4 regions of the Vreelandella sp. 2A-K22 genome follow, and region 4 is predicted to be linked to each of the others. Evidence: predicted binding sites of a transcription regulator. Region 4 holds the regulator's gene; each other region holds the start of a gene.
The links. The regulator sigma-54, encoded in region 4, starts transcription at its own class of promoters, with help from an activator protein. The targets are predictions, from matches to a motif close to TGGCACNNNNNTTGCTNT.

Region 1 (5,165 bases), on a different contig from region 4:
CCTGCAAACCACCGCGAATAACCTCGGCCATATAGGCACTTTGGAACAGCGTCAGGCCGATTAGCGCACGTATAAGGCGATCCACGTTAAGTTCAGACGGCAGGAACAGCGGCAGCATCACCGAGGCCATAAACAGAATGGTGATTAGCGGCACACCGCGCCAAAACTCGATAAAAATCACGCAGAAGGTTTTGACGATGGGCATGTTCGAGCGTCGCCCAAGGGCTAATACAATGCCAATAGGCAGTGCGCCAATCATCCCCACGCTAGCCAGTAGCAGCGTCAGCATCAAACCGCCCCAGCGGTGGGTGGAGACACGCGGTAGATCAAAGTAGCCGCCGTGTAGCAGCACGTAGGCGATCACCGGGAAGATCAGCAGCGCAAACAGTGTCATCCAGCGCTTAAACGGCAGGCGCGGAATGACCATCCAGGCAATAATGCCCGCGAACATGGCAAACACGATATTGGCGCGCCAATACTCCTCACTCGGGTAGAGGCCGTACATAAACTGGGAAAAGCGTGCGTTAACGAATACCCAGCAGGCGCCCACCCGTGTGCAGTCTTCGCGGCTGTCGCCCACCCAGTTGGCATCAATAAATGCCCACTGAACCGTTGGCACCACGAGTAGATAGAGCACGTACAGGCCCAGTAGCGTGAAGATGCTATTGATAGGGCCGTTGAACAGATTGCCTCGTAGCCAGGCAACTGGCCCAATGGTGCCTTTAGGAGCCGGGCGCTGAGGTATGGTTTCTTTATTGTGAATCATGGGGTCGCCTCCGGCCTAGCGTTCGACCAGCGCAACGCGAGCGTTGAACCAGTTCATGAACATGGACACCAGCAAGCTGATGATCAGATAAACCGCCATGGTCATGGCAATGACTTCGATTGCCTGACCGGTCTGGTTGAGCGTGGTGCCGGCAAAAACCGATACCAGGTCGGGGTAGCCGATGGCGGTGGCCAGTGACGAGTTTTTAATCAGGTTGAGGTATTGGCTGGTGAGTGGCGGAATAATGACGCGCATAGCCTGGGGAATGATGATTAGGCGCAGCACTAGCTTGCGCGGCAAGCTCAATGCCTGGGCGGCTTCCGTTTGGCCATGGGGGATGGCTTGGATGCCCGAGCGCACAATCTCCGCAATGAAGGACGCGGTATAGATAGACAGCGCCAGCCACAGGGCCAAAAATTCAGGGATAATGGTAATACCACCGCCGAAGTTAAAGCCGCGCAGTACCGGCATCTCCCAGGTCACCGGTACACCGGTAGCGACCAATACCAGCAGCGGTAGGCCAAAGATAATCACCAGCGACATCCAGAAAACCGGCAGGCGCTTGCCGGTGGCTTCGTGACGGCGCTTGTTCCACATGACCAGTGCGATGCTGGCAATAATGGCTACCACGAAGGTGGCTGGGATAAGACCAAATCCTGATTCGAACAGCGGTTGAGGCAGGTACAGCCCGCGCACGTTCAGGAAAATGGCTTCGCCAAAGGCCATGCTCTCTCTAGCGCTGGGTAACGTCCGCAGTACCGCGAAGTACCAGAAGAAAATTTGTAGCAGCAGCGGGATATTACGAAACGTTTCGATATAAGCGTTAGCTAGCCGGGCGATCAACCAATTGGGCGATAGCCGCGCAATACCGACGATAAAACCAATAATCGAGGCAGCTAACACCCCCAATCCACCGACTAGCAGCGTATTGAGCAAGCCAATCACAAAAGTGCGGCCGTAGGTACTTTGGGAGGAGTACTCGATTAAGCTTTGACCAATACCAAAGCCGGCTGTGTTGCCCAGGAAGCCAAAGCCAGTGGTAATGCCGCGAGCATTCAGGTTGGCTTGGGTATTGCCGATAATATAGATCAGGAAAGCCGCGACAACGGCGACCAATATAAGCTGAAAAATAAGTGCGCGCTTAGCGCGGTCTCGCCAAAACGGCGGCTTGTGGCCAGCGGGGCGAACGTTAGGTCTTACAGACATGGATGGCGTCTCCGCTACACGGAAGGTCAATCAAATGGCCCGCCACGACCTTTAAACAGATACCTGTGAAGAGGGCGGCGGGCCGGGGTCAAGCGAGACGCTTAGCGAATCGGGGGAGCGTACTGGAAACCACCGTCGGTCCACAGGGCGTTAACACCGCGCTCAATTTCCAGCGGCGAGCCCATGCCCACGTTGCGGTCGAAGCTTTCAGCGTAGTTACCCACTTGGCTAATAATGTTGTAGGCCCAATCTGCTTCTAGGTTCATGCCTTCACCGTAGTTGCCGTCTTGGCCTAGCAAGCGAGCGATGTTGGGGTCTTCAGAGTTAAGCATTTCTTCAGCGTTTTCACTGGTGACGCCGTACTCTTCGGCGTTAATCATGGCGAACAGCGACCATTTCACAATGTTGAACCAAAGATCGTCACCCTGACGAACCACAGGGCCTAGTGGCTCTTTGGAGATAACGTCAGACAGGATCATCGAGGCTGAAGGATCGTCTAGCTGAATACGTAGCGCCGCTAGCTGAGAGGTATCGGAGGTTAGCACGTCACAGCGGCCGGCCTGATAGCCACCCACGGTTTGCTCAGAGGTATCAAATACGATCGGGTTGAATTCCATGTCGTTAGCACGGAAGTAGTCAGCCAGGTTCAGCTCGGTAGTGGTGCCAGACTGAATGCAGATGGAGGCGCCGTCGAGTTCATCAGCACCGGTAATACCCAGGTCACGGGATACCATGAAGCCCTGACCATCATAGAATGTTACGCCGGTGAAGTTCAGGCCCAGGGTGGTATCGCGGGTAGTCGTCCAGGTGGTGTTACGTGAGAGAACATCAACTTCACCAGACTGCAGGGCGGTGAAGCGCTCTACGGCATTGAGTGAAATATAGTTGACGGCTTCTGAGTCGCCGAGCACCGCTGCCGCTACTGCGCGGCATACATCAACGTCGATACCTTGCCAGTTACCGTCGTCGTCCGGAGCTGAGAAGCCCGGCAAACCATCGCTCACACCACACTGAACGGCGCCACGCTCAATGGTATCTTCCAGGGTGTCGGCTTGAGCAGTTGCCATTCCCGCCAGGCTAAGTGAGCCAGCGGACGCCAGAAGCGCTAAGTGTTTTTTATTGAACATCTAGTTTCCCTCGAAGTTATTGGAATCAGCTACTGAAATCAGTTAATGAAACCAGTAGTTGAAATAGTTATGCATGCCGTAGCATGTCACTAAACCTAGCAAGGAAGATGCCAACAAGGGTACAGGCGTTAATTCAGCGCTTTTCAACGCTACTCAACGAATTCGAGACGAAGGTCTAGGTGCAAAAAAGGTTACCGCCCACCTCGCATTGCACCGTAATAGGGCAAGCTGAGGTGGGCGGTAACACGAAGGCAGGTATTAGGCGTGGTTTACTCGGCTGCGAATGCCTTGCGCATAAATGGCGGAAGGGCGAGCGCACCGCGATGGGCGTCAACGCTATAGTATTCAAGCGGCAAGTCGTGGTTGGTGGCTGCCTGCTCGCGGAACGTATTCACGTCGGTGGCTTTACCCGCCAATGTTACGCTCCACCAGCCTGAAGGATAAACCGGCTGCGGGAAGGGCAGCGTGGCAACGCTGTCAAAACCGGCTTTCAACATGTCGTTGCGCAGCTCTCGGATGATCGAGCCACTGTGGTAAAGCGGTGATTCGCTCTGCTGCACCATTACGCCGCCGCTTTTCAAAATACGGTGGCAGCGCTTGAGAAAATCGGTTTTAAACAGCCCTTCAGCGGGCCCAACCGGGTCGGTGGAGTCGATAATCAGCACATCGATGCTCTCATCAGGTGCATCGTCCACCCACTTGACGCCGTCGGCGAACAGCAGTTCAGCGCGGGGGTCGTTATTCGACGCTACCAACGACGGGAAGAAGCGCTCAGAGGCCTTGGTGACCTCTTCGTCGATATCAATTTGGGTAACTTTCTCGACACTCGGGTGGCGCAGCACCTCTTTTAAGGTGCCGCAGTCGCCACCGCCGATGATCACCACGCGTTTGGGATCTTGGTGGGTAAACAGCGCCGGATGCGCAATCATCTCATGGTAGAGGAAGTTATCGCGATCAGTCAGCATCACGCAGCCGTCCAGCACCATTAGGTTGCCGTAGGTTTCGGTGGCGTAGACCTCTAGATGCTGGTATTGGCTCTGCACATCCAGCAGTTTTTCAGAGATCTTCAGTGAGAAAGCGCTGCCGTGGCTATCAAAGACTTCGGTAAACCATTGGTCGTCGCGTAAATCGCTCATCAATTGGCTCCTGAGTGCTGTGCATTTGTGTGCGTTGGAATATCGCGGTGATACTGCGGGCTTAATTCGTGCAGCGCCTCCATAAAGGCAGTGACGTTGTCGGGGTTGGTAAACTGGCTGATACCGTGGCCCAGGTTAAACACGTGGCCAGGGCCATGGCCGTAGCTTTCCAACACGCGGGCTACTTCAGCGCGGATAGCCGAGGGGCGGGCAAACAGAACGTTGGGATCAAGATTGCCCTGTAGCGCCACTTTGTGACCAACCCGGGCACGGGCATCGGAAAGCTCGGTAGACCAGTCGATCCCCAATGCATCGGCACCGGCGCAGGCGATATGCTCAAGCCACTGGCCGCCGTTTTTGGTGAAGAGAATCACCGGTACGCGGCGACCGTCGTGCTCGCGGATCAGTCCCGAAACGATCTGCTCCATGTAGCGCAGCGAGAACTCAAGGTACGCAGGGGTAGAAAGTGCGCCGCCCCAGGTATCAAAAATCTGCACCGCTTGGGCGCCCGCGCGAATTTGGGCGTTCAGGTAGTCAGTTACCGCATGCGCCAGCGTATCCAGCAACTGGTGCATGGTATCCGGGGTATCATAAAGCATGGTTTTCAGATGGCGGAAGTCCTTGCTGGAGCCGCCCTCCACCATGTAAGTCGCCAGCGTCCAGGGGCTGCCTGAGAAGCCGATCAGCGGCATGCGGCCGTTCAGCTCACGACGAATGGTCGACACCGCACGCATCACGTAATCCAGGTCGCGCTCGGCGTCGGGCACGCTTAGCGCGGCGACTTCTTCCTGTGTACGCACGGTTTTGCGGAATTTTGGGCCTTCGCCGGTTTCAAAATAGAGCCCCAAGCCCATTGCATCGGGAATGGTTAAGATATCTGAAAACAGAATGGCCGCATCAAGCGGGTAACGCTCCAAGGGCTGCAGGGTG
Region 2 (5,165 bases), on a different contig from region 4:
GGGTACTTGGTTCGCCTTCGATAACGGCGCCATTCTCACCGGCCACTAGGGGCAGCAGGTTCATGGCGGGGCTGCCAATAAAGCTAGCGGCAAAAGCGCTAGCGGGGCGGTTGTAAAGCTCGTCCGGGGTGCCGTCCTGCACGATTTTGCCATGCTGCATCAGAATCACACGATCACCCATGCTCATGGCTTCCACCTGATCGTGAGTAACGTAAATCACCGTCATATTCAGGCGGCTTTGCAGCGCTTTGATTTCCCGGCGCATGTCGCTGCGCAACCGAGCGTCCAGGTTGGATAGCGGTTCATCCATCAGGCAGATCGGGTGTTCGGAAATAACCGAGCGCGCCAACGCAACCCGCTGGCGTTGGCCGCCGGAAAGCTGGGCAGGTTTGCGGTTCAGATAATCGGTTAAATCAACCAGTTCGGCCACTTTGGCTAGCCGCTCGCGCTGCTCGGCTTTGGGTACCTTGCGGCTGCGCAGGCCAAACACGATATTGTCAGCCACACTCAAATGCGGAAACAGCGCGTAGGACTGAAACACCATGCTCAGCCCACGGTCGCCGGGCGGCAGGCGTGTGACGTCGCGCTCGCCGATATGAATACGTCCGTTGCTGGCCTCTTCCAGGCCCGCGATCATGCGTAGCGTGGTGGATTTACCGCAGCCTGAAGGGCCGAGCAAAATGACAAATTGCCCAGGCGTGACGTCGAAGGAGATTTCATCGACGGCAGTGGTCGCGTCCCAACGTTTAGTGACGCGTTCCAGGCGAATACGCGATTGGTTTGACATAGCACACACATCACCGGCTGTTGGTTGTTATTGGTTCAGCTTGTGTTGAAGGTGTTGCCGTTTCATGACACTTACATGGATGGTTTATGACAGCCGCTGTGTCAAGCAGAAAATCACTTGGCGACTTTAATGCCATAGCGCTGCAACCGACGCACCACGCTGGATTGACTAATGCCCAGCCGCTTGGCAATGGCATAGGTGCTGGGGAGCGTGTTGCACAGCTCTTCAAGCGTTTCACGCTCCAGCCGCGCTAGGTACTGCTTGAGGGTTTCCTGGGGCTCGAGTGCTACTGCCGACGCTGCTGGCGAGGCGCTCGGCAAACTGGCTGGGTGCTGCTCGGCGTGAGGAAGCGCAGTAGGTACTTCGATTTGATCGGTGGGGCTGGAAAGCCAGGCTCTCTCTAGCCAGTTCTCCAGCTCGCGGACGTTACCCGGCCATTCGCCGCCCATCAGGGTCGACCAAACGCGGGTATCAAGGATTTTTTGCCGCCCATAGCGCTGGTTGAGCCGGTTTAAACACGCTTCAACCAGGTCGGGGATATCCTCCCGGCGGTCACGCAGCGGCGGCAGGGTGACCGGGATCACATTGAGGCGGTAGTAAAGATCCAGACGGAAAAGTCCGGCCTCTACTTGCTTGCCCAAATCCTGGTTGGTCGCCACGACCAAGCGAAAATTGACCTTGCGTGATCGGGTGTCACCCAGCCGGGTCAAGCTGCCGTCCTGAATCACCTTGAGCAGTTTGGTTTGCATCAACAGCGGCAGCTCGCCGATTTCATCCAAAAATAGCGTCCCACCCTCGGCCTGCTCTAACAGCCCGGCTTTGCCCTGGCGAGCGGCACCGCTGAAAGCGCCGGGCTGGTAGCCAAACATCTCGGATTCAAACAGATTCTCTGGAATCGCCGCACAGTTAACGTCAATAAAGGGGCCGTCACAGCGCTGGCTCCAGCGGTGTAGCTGCTTGGCAAAGGCGGTTTTACCCACACCTGATTCACCCAGCATCAGCACATTGGCATCCGAAGGGGCGACCCGCTTAAGCAGTAGCGCAATTTCACGCATCACGCTGCTACGTACCTGCAAATTGTCCAGGGCGTCATCCAACGCCTGCTCTTCCGCGTCTGGCGCTGCCTGACTGCGCTTTAGGTGTTCGCTAAAGCGTTTTTGTAGTAGGGCATATTCGTCCTGCAGTAACTGCAAGTCAGTTAAATCCCGCGAGCGGCTGATAATACGTTCCAGCTTGCCGTCGACGAACACCGGGTAGGCTTCAGCAATCACCCGGCGGCCCGTGCCGGTGACCTGCATAAGCTGTGCGGGCCGGCGGGTGCGCATCACTTCCATGGTGATGGAGGGCTTGAGAACCCCGGCCGCTTGTAGTTGCTGCACACTGCTGGAAAGCAGCTCTTCCCGTGAAACGCCGTAAACCGCTTCGGCTCCCGGGCTAATATCGACTATTTGTCCATCACCACTGACGATAAAGAAGTGGTCGTTTGCGGTCTCCACAATGGTTTGCAGCACGCGTTTATCTATTTCACTCATCGCAGCTGACTCCTCCGACTGATTCATTTATGAATCTTTGATTCAAGAATGAATTGAAAAGGCATTTGTTTGATTCATTTTTGCATCGTTTGGCCACTAATCCCACCACTTTATAGGCATCTTCGACTTGGCATGGTCTGTGCAGTGTCTTTAGAAGATTAGTGAAAAGAGCTAGGCCAATACCTACACCGTGCTCACCGCCAAAAATATAAGGAGATGTGTATGTCGGAGTTTAATCAGCCCCTGAGCGGAAACACCATGCCGCGCTTTGCAGGCCCTGCCACCATGATGCGCCTGCCTACCCAAGAGACAGCCGAGGGATTAGACGCTGCGTTCATTGGCATTCCCATGGATATCGGCACTTCAAACCGCCCCGGCACGCGGCTTGGGCCGCGCCAGATTCGCGACGAGTCGCGCATGCTGCGCCCCTACAATATGGCGACCCGCGCCGCGCCCTTTGAAAGCTTGCAAGTAGCCGATATCGGCGACGTACCCATCAATACGTTCCACCTGCCAAAAAGCGTCGACATCATCACCGCCTTCTATGACGACGTGCTCAAGCACGATTGCATTCCGCTGACCCTGGGTGGGGAGCACACCCTGACGTTGCCAATTCTTCGCGCCATGGCCAAAAAGCACGGCCCGGTGGGGTTGATCCATATCGATGCTCATGCCGATGTAAACGAGCACATGTTCGGTGAGCCAATTGCCCACGGCACGCCGTTTCGTCGCGCCCAGGAGGAGGGCTTATTGGCCCATGGCAAGGTAGTGCAAATCGGACTGCGCGGTACCGGCTATGCCGCTGAAGATTTTGACTGGTGTCGCGACCAGGGCTTTCGTGTCGTGCCCGCCGAAGAGTGCTGGTATCGCTCGCTAGCGCCCTTGATGGCCGAGGTGCGTGAGCAGATGGGTGATATCCCGGTTTACATCAGTTTCGACATTGACGGCTTGGATCCTTCTGTTGCCCCCGGCACCGGCACGGTGGAGATGGGTGGACTGACCTCTAGCCAAGGATTGGAGCTGGTTCGCGGTGCCGCTGGGCTGAATATTGTCGGCGGCGACCTGGTGGAAGTGTCACCACCTTATGACCCCAGCGGCAACACCGCGCTGATGGGCGCCACGCTGCTGTATGAAATGCTCTGCGTACTGCCGGGCGTTAAACACAGCGAGTGACGCCGACCAAATAGCTAACAAAGAAATAGCGACTAAATAAAAAAGTACTGACCTAGCTACGCCGCCAGCCACCTCCAATAATCACTTCCAATGGGTGAACCCTATGTCGTATAGCAACGTTAAATCGGAACAGCCGACCTCGTCGGCACCGATACCCCGCGCGCACTTACTGAAATTTATCATTCCCTCGCTAATTGGGGTGCTGCTGTTTCTCGTCCCTTTTCAAGTGGGCGATACCATTAACATTGGCATGGGCCTAATGGCCGATGGCTTGCAAACTTTGCTAGGTTCGGCGCTGCCGGCCATTGCGACGGTTGTGCTGTGTCTATCGGTAGTGGCGACGCTTTACGCCAAGGTAGCGCATCCTAGCTGGGCCGAGAAAGGCGTGTTGCACGAGATGTTTCATGTCGGATCGGTGTGGTTTGCGATGCGCATTCTCGGCGCGATCTTTGCCTTGATGACCTACTTCCAGTTTGGGCCTGAGTTCGTGACCGCTTCCTTTACCGGTGGCGTGATGCTCAATGACCTGGCGCCGGTACTGCTCACCTTCTTTTTCTTTGCCGCGCTGCTGCTGCCGTTTCTGGTCGAGTTTGGCTTTATGGAGTTCATCGGCAGTATGGTACGTAAGCCGTTTCGGGTGATTTTTAATTTGCCGGGACGCAGCGCGATCGATGCCACCGCCTCATGGATGGGATCGGGCACCGTCGGTGTGCTGATCACCACTCAGCAGTACGAGCAGGGCTTCTATAACCGCCGCGAAGCCTCGGTCATTGCCACCAACTTCTCCGTGGTGTCGATTGCGTTTGCGCTGCTCGTCACCAGCTTTGTCGATATCAACCACCTGTTTGTGCAGTTCTACTTTACGGTAGTGGTTTCCGGGTTGATCGCTGCGGCGATTGTGCCGCGCCTGCCGCCGCTGTCGCGCAAATCCAATGACTACTACGAGCCCGTGGGCTGCCAACTGAATGAGGAGCGCACTGAAAAAGTGGGTCTGTTCCGTTACAGCCTGATTCAGGCCACCAATCGCGCCGCCGGTGCTCCCGGTCCCCGTGAACTGGCACGTTTGGCGCTCCTCAACGTGATGGATATTTTCCTCGGCTTACTTCCTCTGGTGTTTGCTATTGGCACGGTGGCGCTGATTCTGGCGGAATTTACCCCGCTGTTTACCTGGCTTTCCTACCCCATGGTGCCGGTGCTAGAGCTGCTGCGGATTCCCGAGGCAGAAGCGGCGGCGCCCGCCACCCTGGTGGGCTTTGCCGATATGTTCCTGCCCGCGGTGCTGGCGACCAATATCGAAAGCGAGCTTACCCGCTTTGTGATTGCCTGCCTGTCGCTCACCCAACTGATCTACATGTCGGAAATCGGCGCGCTGCTGCTCAAGTCAAAAATTCCCATCAAGCTCTGGGAACTGGTTGCCATCTTCCTGCTGCGTACCGCCATTACGCTGCCAATCATTGCCTTCATGGCCCACACGTTCTTCTTTTAAGGGGCCTGCAATGAACGCTGATGCAACGAATACTGATGCAACGAACAATCAAGCAACCATGACCTGTGCCGAGCTACTGATTCGTCTGCTGCGCGATACTTACGGCGTGCGGGCCTTGTTCGGCATCCCGGGCGTGCATACGGTGGAGCTTTACCGCGGCCTGGAAGGCAGCGATGTGAGGCACGTT
Region 3 (5,165 bases), on a different contig from region 4:
TACCGTCGACACACAGTACGTCTGCGCGGTAGGTATCGGCGTGGGTGACCACGGTGCCGCCCTTGATTAATAAGCTCATCGTTCGCTCCTGTTGTTTTTAAATAGAAAACTTAACCAGCAACCTGTTTTTTACCAGCAGAATCATTCACCGTCGGTCAGGCGGGTATAGGTTTCCGGGCGACGGTCGCGGAAGAACTGCCAGTTGTTGCGTACCTCCCGCACCATGTCCAAATCGATCTCGTGCACCAGCAGCTCGTCTTCTGTTTCGCTGGCCTGAGCTTCGATTTTGCCGCGGGGGTTAACGATATAGCTGGAGCCGTAAAAGTCGCCGATGTTCCACGGCGCCTCGGTTCCAACTCGGTTGATCGCAGCGATAAAGCAGCCATTGGCGGCGGCAGAGGCAGGTTGCTCTAACTCCCACAGGTATTGGGAAAGACCGGCCACGGTGGCGGAAGGGTTGAAAATCACCTCAGCGCCGTTGAGAGCAAGCGCCCGCCAGCCTTCGGGGAAGTGACGGTCGTAGCAGATATACACGCCGATTTTGCCGTAGGCAGTATTGAACACTGGCCAGTTGGATTTTCCCGGCTTGAAGAAGAATTTTTCCCAAAAACCGGCTACTTGGGGAATATGGGTTTTGTGGTACTTGCCTAAGTAACTGCCGTCAGCGTCGAATACCGCTGCGGTGTTGTAGTAAACACCGGTTTCAGTCTCTTCATACACCGGCACGATGATCACCATGCGGTGCTCGGCGGCGAGCTTCTGCATCATCTGGCAGGTAGGGCCTTCCGGTACCCGCTCGGCGGCGGCGTACCACTTGCCGTCCTGGCTGGGGCAAAAGTAGGGCTGGTTAAACACTTCCTGGAAGCAAAGCACCTGCACGCCCTGGTCAGCCGCTTGCTGAATCATTGGCAGATGTGCCTCGTTCATGGCGTCGCGAATAGCTTCTGGTTCAAGATCGGTGCTGGTTTTCAGGCCCATCTGAATCAACCCGATTTTCATATTCTGCATGAGACGCTCCCTCTGATTGTTGATGTGTAGCGTATGTTTGTAGTGTTCTTGAAACTAGTTTTGTAAAGCTGACGAAATAGACAGCTTTTGTTGAAAGTAGCGCTGGGTAGGTGGTTTTAGCAAGTCTTTAAAGGAGATTTGTTAAATCGTCTTTAACTCATTGAGTTTGCTTATTTTTATTGTTCCATTTTGTGATATTCACTTTTTTGGTGAGGTCTTGCACTGTTTTGGATGGTTTTTTTATTCTTTTAAAATCATTGGTTTGGTATATTTATAGCGAGTGTTTTTGGTTTTTTTCTGTTTGAAATTGGTGCAAATATTTTTTTTGATCTAGCTTTGTTTAGTTGGTTTTTGTTTTAGGTGGGGAAAATATAAAGATAACAAGCTAACAATAATAATGTTGTCCAGGAAGGCAGCTTTTTAATCAATGAGTTAATTGACCTGCTTTTTCAAGTAGGCATGCTTATTGCTTGTTTTCTAAAAGCTATGGTTTCTAAGAACGATGGTTTTGAAAAACAATGGTTTCTAAAAGCCATGATTTCTAAGCGCCTTTTTGAAAAGCTCCACTGGCCGTGGGAGCTAGGCAGCGCAATAACGCAATGCTGAGGAGATAAAAAATGACCGAAACAACCTCTCAGATGGTGGATCGAGGTGGGCTGATAGAGCTAGATGTAGGGGACGATGTACGCAGTAGTTCGCGCTTTAATGAGGATATTGCGCCTACCCAGGCCAGCGAGCGCACCTGGAGTAAGTGGAATATTGCGGCACTCTGGGTAGGCATGTCGATCTGCGTGCCCACCTACACCCTAGGCGGGGTATTAACCGCCTACTTCGGGCTGAGCGTGGGGGAGGCGTTGTTTGCCATTTTGTTGGCCAACGTGATCGTGCTGATTCCTCTTACCTTAAACGCCTTTCCCGGTACGAAGTTTGGTATTCCTTTTCCGGTGGTTTTACGCTCTTCGTTCGGTATTTTAGGTTCCAACGTACCCTGTCTGGTGCGCGCCCTGGTCGGCTGCGGCTGGTTTGGTATTCAAACCATGTTTGGCGGTTTGGCCATTCATCTGTTGCTCTCCGAGTTGATTCCCGCTTGGGCTGCGATGGGCGGTGTTGGTGAAGTCATCGGCTTTTTTGTCTTTGGTGCGATGAATCTCTATGTGGTGATTCGTGGTGCAGAGTCGATTAAATGGTTGGAAACCTTCGCCGCACCGCTGCTGTTAGCCGTTGGTGTTGGGCTGATGATATGGGCGTGGCCAAATATGTCGATGTCCGAACTACTGGCACAGCCGCCGTCGCGGCCTGAAGGGGCATCGGTATACGGCTACTTCTTCGCGGGCTTAACCGCCATGGTGGGTTTTTGGGCCACGCTGTCGCTGAATATTCCCGATTTCAGTCGCTTTGCCAAAAGCCAAAAAGATCAGATCGTTGGTCAGGTGATTGGGCTGCCGCTAACGATGTTTTTCTTCGCCGCACTCGGTGTCGTGTTAACCGCTGCTTCCGAAACGCTGGTAGGGGAAACCGTTGCCGACCCGGTACGTTTGATTGGCTATATCGACAGCCCCTTCTGGGTGGTACTGGCGATGCTGTTGATCATTATCGCCACGATCTCTACCAATACGGCTTCTAACATCGTGTCGCCTACCAACGATTTTCAGAACATTGCGCCCAAATTGATTAACCAGACGCGCGGCGTGCTGATGACTGGCGCGGTGGGCGTGTTGTTGATGGGCTACGATCTGCTGCAAAAAGCGGGCGTTATTCCGCCAGGGGTTTCTCTGGAGCAGATGTACTCCAACTGGCTGCTGGGTTACTCCAGCCTGCTGGGGCCCATCGCGGGCATCATGGCGGTGGACTACTTCCTGATCAAAAAGCAGCGTTTGGATGTGCCCAGCCTGTATATGGATAACCATGCTTATCCTGCGGTGAACATCGCGGGTTTTATCGCCTTTGGCGTGCCGGTGGCGCTTACGTTGCTATCGCTGTTAACTGGCACCATGAACTGGTTCTACGACTACGGCTGGTTTACCGGCTCGGCGCTGGGGGCAATTGTTTACTATGTGACAAGCCAAGTGTTGGTGTCATCGCCCCAGGCGGGGCCAGCGCCGATAATGGCCAATGAGGCAACCGAGCAGCGTTAAACATACTGCCGGGTTTAGCTGCTTTTGATTAAGCGTAGAAACGCATCGACCACTCGGTTGGGGCGGCGGTCGTGGCGGGTGATCAGCACAAAGGGGATGCGGTAGTGCTGCGTGTTGGCATGCAACGCTCGCATCTTGCCCGCTGCCACCCACTGTGCAGCTACGTGTTCAGGCAGAAAGCCGATAAATCGCCCGGTAAGAATCAAAAAAGCGGCGCCTTCTCGGTCGGATGCTGAGGCACGAAGGCTTAGCGCATCATGCGCCTGTCGGGCCTCAACCGGTAGCGGATAGCGGGGCGAAATAGCCGAGTGTTGGGCGATATCAGCACCACTGAGCGTGTCGTCGTCCTCCGTAAACAGGGGATGGCCAGCCGCACAGTAAAGATATGATGGCTCATCATAAAGGTGCCGCGCTTCTAAACTGGTGGGCAGGTTCACTGCAGGCACTACGCCGACGTGCAAGTGGCCATCCATCACCCCTCGAATGACCGCGTCAGAAGGCTCCATATGAATATGCAGCGTGACCTCATGCTCCGGCGCGCTGAGCTCAGCCAGTGCATTGGTCACGTGCATGGCGGGTAGTGTCACCAAATTATCGGTAATGCCGATATTCAGCTCGCCTTTAATCGTTTGGTGCAGGGCGTTAACGTCGCTTTTAAACGTTTCAAGCGCGGTCAGTAGCGTCAACCCTGCCTGATAAATCTCTTTACCCTCTTCGGTTAAACTAAACCCGCCACGCCCCCGCTGGCAGAGCGAAAACCCCAGCCTCCCCTCCAAGTCGTTCATGTGTTGGCTAATCGCCGAACGACTAATGCCCAGCGTGGTTTCCGCCGCGGTAAAGCCACCGCACTCAACGACCGTCTTAAAAATACGGATTAGGCGTATCTCGTAGTCGCTCATTTGGCCCAGCGATGCCATAACAATTTCCTGGTAGATTGGCTATCCATGCATAACGTCACGCTTTTCAGGGCATTAACGGTGATAAAAACTGATATACATCCTAAAAGCACCGCGGCACTATCGGATAAAGCCACGTGTCAGCGCGTGTTATGTATCATTTTTAGTTACTTTTTACACTGTATCAGGTGTCCCCCTGGGTTACCTGAATAAGGCTTCTGCGCGATGTCCGCTACCTCCAATGATGTAAATGATGATGTATTGAAAGCCACCAAGACTTATCGCCAACAGCGCCGCCATGTGATTGCGCTATATCTGCTAGCACTGCTTGTCATGATGGTGCTTTTCGGCTGGCTGCTGAGTGAACAGTATCGGCAAGAAATTGAGGCCGCCGAGTCGCGGATTACCGCCCGCGCTAATGTGGTTGCTGAGTGGGCAAAAGGCGTATTTGCACAAAGCGGGCAAGCGCTTTTTGGGCTTGCTGAGATGCTAACCCTGCAAGGCATGCCAGATAGCGATAATGCCCAGGCCCTTCAGCGCTCGCTAGAAAACCTGACCCTGTATGTGCCCATGGTGGACGAAATCGCTGTGTTGAGCGCTGAAGGCCGAGTAATGGCGAGTGGCCGCAGCAGCCGAAGAGCAGGTGCTGATATCAGCGATACGACGTTGTTTAATGCCTTTAAGCAAGCAGGACAAGAAGAACTGATTACCCCGCTTTACTGGTCTATCAGTGACCAACGCTACTATTTGTACCATGGTCGACGATTAGAAACCTCGTCCGGCGAGTTTGCTGGGGTGGTCATCTCTAGCATTGTACCTGAAGTGTTTGCCGACGCCCTGGAGCAGATGAGTGTCTATGACGGCGAGAGCATTGCCCTGGTCGACCCCGGATTAAAATTTATTGCTCGCTACCCGACCCCCGAAAAGCCATTTTCGATTGGCAGTCAAATTGAGAGCCCAGAAACGGCCGAGTGGCTTACCCGTGGTGAGTCCACATGGTCAATCAACATTGACTCACCTATTGATGGCCGCAAACGGCTGTTTCGCATGCTGAGAGTAGGCGAGTATCCGATGCTGGCTGTGGTTGGCGTTGATCTTCACGAATTGCTCTCGGCCTGGCGGCAGC
Region 4 (5,165 bases):
ATACGCTGCTTGAATCTCAAGGACACTGGGGCGCGGTGCTCGACACCTATCTGCACGGCCGCACGTAAATGTTTAAACGCTTTAAAGTACGCCTCTGGTTAGCCGGGCTAGTCATCGCGCTGGGGATTCTGCTGGTATGGCTTGACCCCCGCGGGCCTCAAGACACCAGCATCGACCCCGAAGCACAGGCTCAGGAACCTGGCCACGTGCTGGAAAATGCCGAGATTACCCTATTCGGGGATAACGGCAGTGTCATGCAGTCGCTAAAAACACCGCGCCTTATCCATACCCCGCAGCGCAGCGAAACCTGGACGGAAGAGCCCGAGGCAGTACTGTATGACAGCGAAAACCGTCAGTGGCTGGCCAGCGCCGCTGTAGGCACGCTCAACACCGCTACCCAAGCCCTGCTGCTGTCAGGTTCGGCTCGACTGTTTGCACCAGATGAAGGCTGGCAGCTAGATACCGAGCTACTGCACTATGATGGCCTCGAGCAGCATGCCTGGAGTGACACACCGGTATTGATGCAGCAACCGCCGCAGCAAATGAGCGCTTCACGTATGGACGTTTGGCTTAACACCAGCCAGGTTCGCTTAACGGATAATGTGCGCGGCACGCACCCCCCGGCCACACAACGCTAATAGGAACCGCCATGAAAGCCATGATTTCCCCAGCCCTGCTCTACACTGCACTGTTCGGTTTAGCGATACCTTTATCAGTGTTAGCCCAAACCAACTCATCTTCCCAGGCCCCAGTGGAAGTGGAAGCCGACCGTTTAGATCTTGATCAGCGGGCAGGCACAGCTGTTTATACTGGGGATGTGGACATTCGCCAAGGCGAAATGCAACTGCGCGGCGAGCGGGTAGAGATCGAACGCAACGACGCGGGCGAACTCTCGACAGCCACCGCTACCGGTGAGCGCGCCTACTTGCGCCATCAAGGCGAAGGGCAAGAAGGCCCCACGGAAGGCTGGGCGCGGCGGATTATTTATCACGTCGCCGAGCGTCGCGTAGAGCTGATCGACCAAGCCGAACTGACCCAGCAAGAGGACACCTTTAGTGGCGGTCGCCTTGAGTATTTTATTGACCGAGAAGTGATTCAAGCGCGCTCTGACGTTGATGGCAGCGAGCCCCAGCGCATACGCATGACCCTTCAGCCTGAACAATAGGGAGCCTAGCTGTGGCCACTGCTGACACTGCGCCGATCAAAACCCTTTATGCCCACCACCTGGCTAAAAGCTACAAACGCCGCCGAGTGGTCAAAGACATCAATCTGGAGATATCCCAAGGCAGTGTCGTTGGCCTTTTGGGCCCCAACGGCGCGGGCAAAACCACCTCATTTTATATGATTGTTGGGCTGGTCAAATCCGACGCTGGCAAGGTGGGTATCGACGATGTGGATTTAACGCGCGCCCCCATGCACGAGCGCGCAGCCGCGGGGATTGGCTATCTACCTCAAGAGGCGTCTATTTTCCGCAAACTCTCGGTTGCCGAGAATATTATGGCGATACTCGAGACCCGCAAAGAGCTTAACCGCAGCGACCGCGAACAGCGCCTGGAAGCGCTACTCGAAGACTTCCATATCACCCATATTCGCGACAACCTGGGCATGAGCCTTTCGGGCGGCGAGCGCAGGCGTGTAGAAATAGCCCGCTCGCTAGCCACAGAGCCCGCTTTTATTCTGCTCGATGAGCCTTTTGCGGGCGTTGACCCCATCTCGGTAGGTGAGATTAAAACCATCATTCGTGCACTGAAACAGCGCCATATCGGCGTGCTGATCACCGATCACAACGTGCGTGAAACACTAGACATTTGCGATATCGCCTATATCGTCGGCGATGGGCAAATCATCGCCAGTGGCTCGCCCGCCTCGATTCTCACCAACCAAAAAGTAAGGGATGTGTATTTGGGCGCCGATTTTCGCCTGTAATGTTTTTGCCTTAATTGCCCCTAAATAGCGCTTTAAAACAACTTTACGACCAATGGCATGCTTATTGCACTTGCGCCAAGCACTCACTCGCACTAGGGTGGAGCATTCTGATTAACGAGTGGTTCTCAGATGGTCATGAAAGCTTCTCTCCAACTGCGTATCGGCACACAGCTGACCATGACGCCCCAGTTGCAGCAGGCCATTGCGCTGCTGCAACTCTCTACGCTGGATCTTCGTCAAGAAATTCAGCAGGCCCTCGATGCCAATCCCATGCTGGAGCAGGAAGATGAATTTAGTGAACAGGCTGTCAGCGAGCCTAAGGAAGAAGAGTGGTCAGAGAGCATCCCTACTGAGCTCTCGGTAGATAGCGACTGGTCAGATACCTATCAAGATATGGGAAGCCAGGGGGGCAGCAGCAGCGAAGGCCCCGACTTTGAGCGCCAGGCAGCCGGGCAGAGCCTTCATGGCCACCTGCTGTGGCAACTCGCCATGACCGATTTTAGCGCTCGCGAGCAGCTTGTCGCGGAAAGTTTAATCGACGCGCTAGACGCCAACGGCTACCTGACCCAGCCGCTCAACGACATCCGTGAAGGGCTTCGTGCCCAGGGCATTGACGGGCTAAGCCAGCGCGAAGTGGAAACCATTCTACTCAAGCTCCAGCAGTTTGAGCCGACCGGCATATTTGCCCGTGACTTGCGTGAATGCTTGATGCTGCAGCTCGCCGCTCTCCCCGATGATACGCCACTGCTGGTTCCCGCCCGCCGCTTGGTGCGGCAGTTTCTCGAAGCGCTTGGCAAAGACGATATGCGTCTGCTGAAACGCCGTCTAGGGCTCGACGACGAACAGCTGGCCGATGTCATCCTGCTTATTCGCAGCCTAGACCCACGCCCAGGCAGCGCCTACGGCGACACCGATGACAGCTATGTCACCCCCGATCTAGTCGTCCGCCACGATAATGAAGGCTGGCATTTAGAGCTCAACCCCGAGGCCCTGCCACGGCTGCGCATTCAGCCCGACTACGCCAGCTTGATTAAGCGTGCGGATAAAAGCGATGACAACCAGTTTCTCAAAGAGCACTTGCAGGAAGCGCGCTGGTTGATCAAGAGCCTCTCTAGCCGAAACGATACGCTGCTGCGTGTTGGTCGCGAGATCATTACCCGCCAGATTGGCTTTTTAGAGCACGGCGAAGAAGCCATGAAACCACTGATACTGGCCGACATTGCCGAAGCCGTGGAGATGCACGAGTCGACTATTTCACGGGTAACGACGCAAAAATATATCCATACACCCCGTGGTGTGTTTGAACTCAAATACTTTTTCTCAAGCCAGGTGAGCGGTCAAGATGGCGACAGCCACTCCAGCACCGCCATCCGTGCACGACTCAAGAAACTGATTCAAGAGGAGCCGCCCGGCAAGCCGCTTTCAGACAGCCGCTTAGTGACGCTATTAGGCGAAGGAGGGATTCAAGTGGCGCGTCGTACGGTGGCGAAATACCGTGAAGCCATGGGCATTCCCTCTTCCAGTGAACGGCGTCGTTTGCGCTAACTTCGTTAACGTTTCAGGGAAACTCTCGACAAGGGCTTTGCAACGCGGCAAAAAGGGTTACAATCGAAGTACAGTCCGATGGATAAGGAGCACGTCAATGCAAGTAAATATCACTGGTCATCACGTAGAACTGACTGACGCCTTGCGTGACTATGTCAACGAGAAGCTTGAGCGTGTAGAGCGCCATTACGACAATATAACTACGGTGCAAGTCACCTTATCAGTGGAGAAAGAGCGCCAGCAGGCCGCCTGTACGCTGCACGCCGCAGGTGCTGACTTACATGCGGAAGCCCTAGACAGTGATATGTACGCCGCTATCGACGCACTAGCGGACAAAATCGACCGTCAACTCGTTAAACACAAGGAAAAAGCACAAGCTCGCGCCCAAGGCGCCGGTGTGCGTTAATTCAATGACGTTGGAAACCATACTCCCCCCGGAACGCGTTCTGTTCGACGTCCCCGGGGGCAGCAAAAAAAGGGTGCTGGAGTTTTACAGCACCTTTATCGCCCAAAATATCCCCAGCCTGGACAGCCAAGAAGTGTTTAGCCGTTTAATCGGTCGCGAGCGCTTAGGTAGTACGGGTATTGGTAACGGCGTGGCTATTCCTCATGCGCGTAGCCCCCACTGCAACGCCCCTATCGCTGGATTTTTGAAACTGGCTGAAGCGATCGATTTTGACGCTATCGACGGCGACCCGGTAGATCTGGTGTTTGTCCTGTTGGTACCCGAAGAGGCAGATGACACGCATCTCTCACTACTGGGTCAGGTAGCGACCATCATGAATGATGCGGACACGCGCCAGCAACTGCGTAAAGCAGCCAGCCAGCGCGAACTGCTTGAGCTGATTACCGCCAAAATTCGCGAGCAATCAGCGGCCTAAGGGTCTGAAACCCTGTTCAGGGCAGATCACAGCAGGTTATCCGCTCACCACCCTCAACGCAGCTTGATCAAAGCAAAGAGAGACTCTATGCAACTGGTGATCATTAGCGGCCGCTCCGGGTCAGGTAAATCTATCGCCTTGCAAGCGCTGGAAGATCTTGGCTACTACGCGATTGATAACCTCCCAGCTATGTTGCTGGGGTCGTTGGTGGATGAACTGCGTGACCAGGGCGACCGAGCACATTTAGCGGTGAGTATTGATGCCCGCAATTTGCCGGGAGCTCTGGAGCGCCTGCCCTCTTTATTAGACGAGTTGCGCCAGCGTAAAATCGACTTTCAAGTTATTTACCTGACCACCGATGCGCGCATACTGCTTGAGCGTTACTCAGCAACGCGTCGCCGTCATCCGCTGACCCGCGATAGCGAAATGACGCTGGAAGAGGCGATCAATAAAGAAGAGACGACGCTAGAGGATATTCGCGATCTGGCCGATCTATTGATCGATACATCACGATTATCGGTGCACGATTTACGCCGTCGCATTACCGACCAAGTAGCCCATCAGCGGCGCGACAAGCTGACGCTAACGCTGGAATCGTTTGGGTATAAACGCGGCGTACCGTTAGACGCCGACCTGGTCTTCGATGTGCGCTGCCTGCCAAATCCGTACTGGGATCCAACGCTGCGCCAGTTCACTGGCCGCGACGCGGAAATCGTGGCTTTTTTGAACAGCTATCCGATTGTTGATGCCATGAGCGACGACATCTTGGCCTGGCTAGAGCGTTGGCTACCCGCTTACCAGAATAGCCAACGT

Region 1: a site for sigma-54 is predicted at 3,195-3,212, ahead of ACW17M_RS01830 (amino acid ABC transporter substrate-binding protein). Genes of this name have one in related genera too.
Region 2: a site for sigma-54 is predicted at 2,448-2,465, ahead of speB (agmatinase). Genes of this name have one in related genera too.
Region 3: a site for sigma-54 is predicted at 1,464-1,481, ahead of ACW17M_RS14020 (NCS1 family nucleobase:cation symporter-1). Genes of this name have one in related genera too.

What each region holds. Positions count from the first base shown of each region.
Region 1 covers NZ_JBSUGC010000001.1:387,485-392,649, forward strand. The annotation lists gene ACW17M_RS01820 (amino acid ABC transporter permease) at 1-766, opposite strand, end outside; gene ACW17M_RS01825 (amino acid ABC transporter permease) at 782-1,972, opposite strand; gene ACW17M_RS01830 (amino acid ABC transporter substrate-binding protein) at 2,074-3,099, opposite strand; gene speE (polyamine aminopropyltransferase) at 3,369-4,235, opposite strand; gene hemE (uroporphyrinogen decarboxylase) at 4,235-5,165, opposite strand, start outside.
Region 2 covers NZ_JBSUGC010000012.1:169,912-175,076, reverse strand. The annotation lists gene ACW17M_RS16965 (ABC transporter ATP-binding protein) at 1-787, opposite strand, end outside; gene ACW17M_RS16960 (sigma-54 interaction domain-containing protein) at 901-2,319, opposite strand; gene speB (agmatinase) at 2,542-3,492, shown strand; gene ACW17M_RS16950 (YjiH family protein) at 3,596-4,978, shown strand; gene ACW17M_RS16945 (5-guanidino-2-oxopentanoate decarboxylase) at 4,989-5,165, shown strand, end outside.
Region 3 covers NZ_JBSUGC010000009.1:191,052-196,216, forward strand. The annotation lists gene hydA (dihydropyrimidinase) at 1-79, opposite strand, end outside; gene ACW17M_RS14015 (nitrilase-related carbon-nitrogen hydrolase) at 142-1,008, opposite strand; gene ACW17M_RS14020 (NCS1 family nucleobase:cation symporter-1) at 1,626-3,143, shown strand; gene ACW17M_RS14025 (LysR family transcriptional regulator) at 3,158-4,060, opposite strand; gene ACW17M_RS14030 (bifunctional diguanylate cyclase/phosphodiesterase) at 4,265-5,165, shown strand, end outside.
Region 4 covers NZ_JBSUGC010000002.1:224,370-229,534, reverse strand. The annotation lists gene ACW17M_RS03345 (KdsC family phosphatase) at 1-68, shown strand, start outside; gene lptC (LPS export ABC transporter periplasmic protein LptC) at 69-638, shown strand; gene lptA (lipopolysaccharide transport periplasmic protein LptA) at 650-1,165, shown strand; gene lptB (LPS export ABC transporter ATP-binding protein) at 1,177-1,926, shown strand; gene ACW17M_RS03325 (RNA polymerase factor sigma-54) at 2,056-3,471, shown strand; gene hpf (ribosome hibernation-promoting factor, HPF/YfiA family) at 3,569-3,877, shown strand; gene ACW17M_RS03315 (PTS sugar transporter subunit IIA) at 3,882-4,352, shown strand; gene rapZ (RNase adapter RapZ) at 4,440-5,165, shown strand, end outside.